2 regions of the Fictibacillus sp. KU28468 genome follow, and region 1 is predicted to be linked to the other one. Evidence: a T-box and tRNA genes for the amino acid it is inferred to sense, from the RefSeq annotation. Region 1 holds a T-box; the other holds one or more tRNA genes.
What was found. The T-box of region 1 lies ahead of alaS (alanine--tRNA ligase). A T-box ahead of a tRNA ligase gene usually reads a tRNA of that ligase, here a tRNA-Ala.
Positions count from the first base shown of each region.

Region 2: it has a tRNA-Ala gene. The T-box ahead of alaS (alanine--tRNA ligase) is inferred to sense a tRNA for this amino acid. The anticodon was not compared.

Region 1 is NZ_CP110666.1:1,658,411-1,661,809, forward strand. Features, by position in the region: gene OKX00_RS08470 (hypothetical protein) at 1-130, shown strand, start outside; gene OKX00_RS08475 (hypothetical protein) at 166-330, shown strand; gene OKX00_RS08480 (AI-2E family transporter) at 436-1,500, shown strand; T-box leader at 1,527-1,746, shown strand; gene alaS (alanine--tRNA ligase) at 1,812-3,399, shown strand, end outside.
Region 2 is NZ_CP110666.1:4,340,314-4,343,712, forward strand. Features, by position in the region: rRNA gene OKX00_RS23075 (16S ribosomal RNA) at 84-1,633, opposite strand; tRNA gene OKX00_RS23080 (tRNA-Ala) at 1,793-1,868, opposite strand; tRNA gene OKX00_RS23085 (tRNA-Pro) at 1,879-1,955, opposite strand; tRNA gene OKX00_RS23090 (tRNA-Arg) at 1,959-2,035, opposite strand; tRNA gene OKX00_RS23095 (tRNA-Leu) at 2,049-2,137, opposite strand; tRNA gene OKX00_RS23100 (tRNA-Gly) at 2,151-2,225, opposite strand; tRNA gene OKX00_RS23105 (tRNA-Leu) at 2,233-2,317, opposite strand; tRNA gene OKX00_RS23110 (tRNA-Lys) at 2,336-2,411, opposite strand; tRNA gene OKX00_RS23115 (tRNA-Thr) at 2,419-2,494, opposite strand; tRNA gene OKX00_RS23120 (tRNA-Val) at 2,502-2,577, opposite strand; rRNA gene rrf (5S ribosomal RNA) at 2,588-2,703, opposite strand; rRNA gene OKX00_RS23130 (23S ribosomal RNA) at 2,784-3,399, opposite strand, start outside.

The DNA.
Region 1 (3,399 bases):
TTGTTTTATCGAACTGTCCATTGTAAATGGCATGCTGTCCCTTCACCAAGTGGAAGAAGACGGCAGTCTGACTTCGCTTGATGATCTTTTTGAAGATCAAGATTTATCCTTTAATGCCGATGCACAATAACGTTAAGTGATCTTAATGAATGGGTGGGTGACAACATGAATAACATTTTAAAACCATTACTTGCCTTAGGCATCTGGGCAGCTTTCAAAGGAATTAAATCATCCAGAAAAAACGGGATGAATTTTATGAGGATGGACGACCTGTTATCTTCTAAAAGAGTAAGAAAAATGCGTAAGAGACTGGCAAAAGCCATTTATTAAAGAAATGAAAGTCCATGCTAAAAAAAGCATGGACTTTTTTTCATGAAATGAGAGGTTGGGGCAACAATATAAATGGAGGTGATTACTATACATCGAGAAAAGTATATGAAGTGGATCATCCGCCTGTCTCTGTTGGTACTTTTGTTTCTGTGCGGCTGGCTGCTGCTTAAACTTGCCCCTTTCTGGACACCTGTGCTGACAACGGTCAAAGCGGTGTTTATCCCTTTTTTTATTGCGGTGTTCATCACCTACTTGCTTCATCCCCTCGTAGAAAAACTGCATCATTGGGGCGTTCCGCGGACGCTGGCGATTCTGTTTATCTACGTTTTGTTTTTTGGCGGTATCGGCTACGGAGTATACAAAGGCATCCCATATATGGTGCTTCAGATACGGGAACTCGTCTCAAATATACCTGCCATATCAAAAACGTACCGTAACTGGCTGCTGGAAGTGGACCACCATACCTCCCGGCTGCCTCGTTCCATCCATCTCCGCATTGAAGATTATATCCAATCGGCTGAACAATACTTGGAAAAAAGTGCGGCCAATGTGATCGGATCCATAAAAAAAATTGTCGATTATTTTTTTGTCTTGATTATCGTTCCGTTCCTTGTCTTTTATTTTTTAAAGGATATTGATGCAATTAAACGAGCATGCTGGTATATAACCCCGAAAAAATGGCGGAAAGAAGGCATTCACTTATTGAAAGATATTGACCGGTCTCTTGGCGGCTATATACGCGGGCAGCTGTTTGTCGGGAGTCTTCTCGGTGCAGCTGCTGTGCTCGCTCTCTGGCTGGCAGGCATGCCTTATCCGATTATTCTTGGGATTATTATTGCCATAACCGATGTTATCCCTTATTTTGGACCAATTCTTGGTGCTGTTCCGGTTATATTCATCGCATTCACGATCTCTGTAAAAATGGTGCTGATTGTTGCAGGAATTATGCTTGTGCTTCAATTTATAGAAGGAAATATTTTAGGGCCTCTAATCGTTGGCAAAAGCCTTCATATCCATCCAGCTCTGATTATCCTCGCCCTTCTTGCAGGGGGAGAAATTGGTGGAATTCTTGGCTTGATCCTAGCTGTTCCTGTGTTTTCTATACTTAAAGTGATCGTTGTTCACATTCGTGATCACAGACTTACGGCAAAGATTGACAAAATGCCCTAGAAGGAATTATACTTACTGCAAGATAAAGCAAAACGATGATGGAGATAAGTACGTTTCTACCCTTTTATAGAGAGGAAACCCACGGCTGAAAGGTTTCTAAAAGTAAGAGGAACGGAAAGCTACTCCCGAGTGCAATTAATACCTGCCGGTTAAACCCCGTTAACGTTTATTTAAGGTGATGATCCCCATTGAAAGCGGGTTCATAACCAGGGTGGTACCGCGTGAATAACAACTCTCGTCCCTGATGCAGATCAGGAACGGGAGTTTTTTTATTTGCCTGTCGTTTTTACACCAGAAAGGAGATAGGAAAGATGAAAACTTTAACGTCTGCTCAAGTAAGACAAATGTTTCTGGATTTTTTCCAGGAGAAGGGCCACAGTGTCGAGCCAAGCGCATCACTCGTCCCCCACGAAGATCCGTCTTTGCTATGGATTAATAGTGGAGTAGCAACGCTGAAAAAATACTTTGACGGCAGGGTCATCCCTGAAAATCCAAGAATCGTGAATGCGCAGAAATCAATCCGTACAAATGATATTGAAAATGTAGGAATCACAGCAAGACACCACACATTCTTTGAGATGCTTGGGAACTTTTCTATCGGGGACTATTTTAAAGAAGAAGCCATCATTTGGGCTTGGGAGTTTCTAACAGATCCGAAATGGATTGGTTTTGATCCTGAAATGCTTTCTGTAACCATTCATCCGGAAGATGATGAAGCATTCGATATCTGGAACAAGACAGTAGGGGTGCCTGCAGAACGAATCATCCGTCTGGAAGGAAACTTCTGGGATATCGGAGAAGGGCCGAGTGGGCCAAACACAGAGATCTTCTATGACCGAGGAGAAAAGTACGGTAATGACCCAGAAGATCCGGAACTTTACCCGGGTGGAGAAAATGACCGTTATCTTGAAGTATGGAACCTTGTTTTTTCCGAGTTCAACCATAATCCTGATGGAACGTATACTCCACTTCCAAAGAAGAATATTGATACAGGAATGGGCCTTGAGCGCATGGTTTCCGTCATCCAGAACGTTCCGACCAACTATGACACAGATCTCTTCATTCCTGTGATTCGGCTGACTGAACAGCTTTCAGGCAGCAAGTATGGAGTAAGCAAGGAAACAGATACGGCGTTTAAGGTAATTGCTGACCATATTCGAACGGTTGCTTTTGCGGTTTCAGATAATGCTCTGCCTTCAAATGAAGGACGCGGTTATATTCTTCGCCGCCTGATCAGAAGAGCGACACGCTTCGCTAAACAGATAGGCTTAGATCGTCCGTTCATGTTTGAACTTGTACCGACTGTTGCTGACATAATGGTTGATTTTTATCCTGAAGTGAAAGAGAAAGTTCCTTTTATTCAGCGCGTCATCAAGAACGAAGAGGAACGTTTCCATGAAACCATCAATGAAGGATTGGCGATTCTTGAGGATGTCATCCAAAAAGAAAAAGCATCAGGCAGCAGCACGATTGCAGGAAAAGATGCGTTTAAACTCTATGATACATTCGGTTTTCCTTTTGAACTGACCGAAGAGTACGCTGCTGAACACAATATGGAAGTCGACCGTGCCGGTTTTGAAAAAGAGATGGAAGCACAGCGTGAACGTGCTCGTTCTGCACGCCAGGATGTAGATTCCATGCAAGTGCAGGGAGGCGTACTCAGCGATATCAAAACCAACAGTGAATTTGTCGGTTATGATGAAGAAAGAAGTACTTCAAAAGTGCTGGAGACTCTTCAAAACGGTGAGCGGGTAGACCTGCTAGGCGAAGGAGAAGAGGGGCAGGTCATCTTGGATCTCACTCCGTTTTACGCTGAAAGCGGCGGTCAGGTAGCCGATCAGGGAACTATTATTGGAGAAGGTGTAGAACTGTACGTGAAGGATGTACAGAAGGCGCCGA
Region 2 (3,399 bases), 1.7 Mb from region 1:
TATAGATGAGAGAAGTTCTCTCAAAACCAAACAAAAGCTCAGGTAAGTTCATGAGGCAGCAAAGTGCACTCATGTCTCCATAGAAAGGAGGTGATCCAGCCGCACCTTCCGATACGGCTACCTTGTTACGACTTCACCCCAATCATCTGTCCCACCTTCGGCGGCTGGCTCCTAAAAGGTTACCCCACCGACTTCGGGTGTTACAAACTCTCGTGGTGTGACGGGCGGTGTGTACAAGGCCCGGGAACGTATTCACCGCGGCATGCTGATCCGCGATTACTAGCAATTCCGGCTTCATGTAGGCGAGTTGCAGCCTACAATCCGAACTGAGAGTGGCTTTTTGGGATTGGCTCGGCCTCGCGGCTTTGCAACCCTTTGTACCACCCATTGTAGCACGTGTGTAGCCCAGGTCATAAGGGGCATGATGATTTGACGTCATCCCCACCTTCCTCCGGTTTGTCACCGGCAGTCACCTTAGAGTGCCCAACTGAATGCTGGCAACTAAGGTCAAGGGTTGCGCTCGTTGCGGGACTTAACCCAACATCTCACGACACGAGCTGACGACAACCATGCACCACCTGTCACTCTGTCCCCCGAAGGGGAAAGTCCTATCTCTAGGATGGTCAGAGGATGTCAAGACCTGGTAAGGTTCTTCGCGTTGCTTCGAATTAAACCACATGCTCCACTGCTTGTGCGGGCCCCCGTCAATTCCTTTGAGTTTCAACCTTGCGGTCGTACTCCCCAGGCGGAGTGCTTAATGTGTTAACGTCAGCACTGAGGGTGGAACCCCCCAACACCTAGCACTCATCGTTTACGGCGTGGACTACCAGGGTATCTAATCCTGTTTGCTCCCCACGCTTTCGCGCCTCAGCGTCAGTTACAGGCCAAAAAGCCGCCTTCGCCACTGGTGTTCCTCCACATCTCTACGCATTTCACCGCTACACGTGGAATTCCACTTTTCTCTCCTGCACTCAAGTTCCCCAGTTTCCAATGACCCTCCACGGTTGAGCCGTGGGCTTTCACATCAGACTTAAAGAACCGCCTGCGCGCGCTTTACGCCCAATAATTCCGGATAACGCTTGCCACCTACGTATTACCGCGGCTGCTGGCACGTAGTTAGCCGTGGCTTTCTGGTCAGGTACCGTCAAGGTACCGGCAGTTACTCCGGTACTTGTTCTTCTCTGACAACAGAGCTTTACGACCCGAAGGCCTTCATCGCTCACGCGGCGTTGCTCGGTCAGACTTTCGTCCATTGCCGAAGATTCCCTACTGCTGCCTCCCGTAGGAGTCTGGGCCGTGTCTCAGTCCCAGTGTGGCCGATCACCCTCTCAGGTCGGCTACGCATCGTCGCCTTGGTGAGCCGTTACCTCACCAACTAGCTAATGCGCCGCGGGCCCATCTGTAAGCGTCAGCACAAGGCCGACTTTCAAAAAAGAAACAGGCGTTCCTCTTTATCATCCGGTATTAGCTTCGGTTTCCCGAAGTTATCCCCGTCTTACAGGCAGGTTACCCACGTGTTACTCACCCGTCCGCCGCTAACCTCAGAGAGCAAGCTCTCTTTGGTCCGCTCGACTTGCATGTATTAGGCACGCCGCCAGCGTTCATCCTGAGCCAGGATCAAACTCTCCAATAAAGTGTTTGATATAGCTCTTAAAGTTTAAAAATTGATGGGATTGTAAAATCCCTGACTTACCTGGCTTTTGTTTGGTTTTCAAAGAACTAATGTGCTGCTTCGAACAGCAACTTTAATATCATACCCATTAAAAAAGAAAATGTCAACACATTTTCGAAATGGTGGAGCCTAGCGGGATCGAACCGCTGACCTCCTGCGTGCAAGGCAGGCGCTCTCCCAGCTGAGCTAAGGCCCCTTAACAAAGATGGTCGGGAAGACAGGATTTGAACCTGCGACCCCCTGGTCCCAAACCAGGTGCTCTACCAAGCTGAGCCACTTCCCGATATGGCGCGCCCTGAGAGATTCGAACTCCCGACCTTTTGATTCGTAGTCAAACACTCTATCCAGCTGAGCTAAGGGCGCATATAATTTTAATTGGTGCCGAGGGCCGGACTCGAACCGGCACGGTAGTCACCTACCGCAGGATTTTAAGTCCTGTGTGTCTGCCAATTCCACCACCCCGGCAGGCAGAAAAAAATGGAGCGGAAGACGGGATTCGAACCCGCGACCCCAACCTTGGCAAGGTTGTATTCTACCACTGAACTACTTCCGCATCCGTATGGTGCGGGTGAAGGGACTCGAACCCCCACGTCATAAGACACTAGATCCTAAGTCTAGCGCGTCTGCCAATTCCGCCACACCCGCATATAAAATTTTTGAAAATGGTGAGCCATGAAGGACTCGAACCTTCGACCCTCTGATTAAAAGTCAGATGCTCTACCAACTGAGCTAATGGCTCTTGAAAGTGGTGCCGGCTAGAGGACTTGAACCCCCAACCTACTGATTACAAGTCAGTTGCTCTACCAATTGAGCTAAACCGGCGAAATAATGGTGGAGGATGACGGGTTCGAACCGCCGACCCCCTGCTTGTAAGGCAGGTGCTCTCCCAGCTGAGCTAATCCTCCATATGTATATGCCCGGCAACGTCCTACTCTTACAGGGGGAAGCCCCCAACTACCATCGGCGCTGAAGAGCTTAACTTCCGTGTTCGGTATGGGAACGGGTGTGACCTCTTCGCTATCGCCACCAGACATATGTAGGTTTTTCAACCTAGTTTGAGGTATATTCCCTCAAAACTAGATAACTTTTCATCCAAACTTCTGATTATTTTAAGGATAAGCCCTCGACCGATTAGTATCTGTCAGCTCCACGTGTCACCACGCTTCCACACCAGACCTATCAACCTCATCATCTCTAAGGGGTCTTACTCACTTGACGTGATGGGAAATCTCATCTTGAGGGGGGCTTCATGCTTAGATGCTTTCAGCACTTATCCCGTCCACACGTAGCTACCCAGCTATGCCCCTGGCGGAACAACTGGTACACCAGCGGTGTGTCCATCCCGGTCCTCTCGTACTAAGGACAGCTCCTCTCAAATTTCCTGCGCCCGCGACGGATAGGGACCGAACTGTCTCACGACGTTCTGAACCCAGCTCGCGTACCGCTTTAATGGGCGAACAGCCCAACCCTTGGGACCTACTTCAGCCCCAGGATGCGATGAGCCGACATCGAGGTGCCAAACCTCCCCGTCGATGTGGACTCTTGGGGGAGATAAGCCTGTTATCCCCAGGGTAGCTTTTATCCGTTGAGCGATGGCCCTTCCATGCGGAACCACCGGATCACTAAGCCCGACTTTCGTCCCTGCTCGACTTGTAGGTCTCGCAGTCAAGCTCCCTTGTGCCTTTACACTCTGCGAATGATTTCCAACCATTCTGAGGGAACCTTTG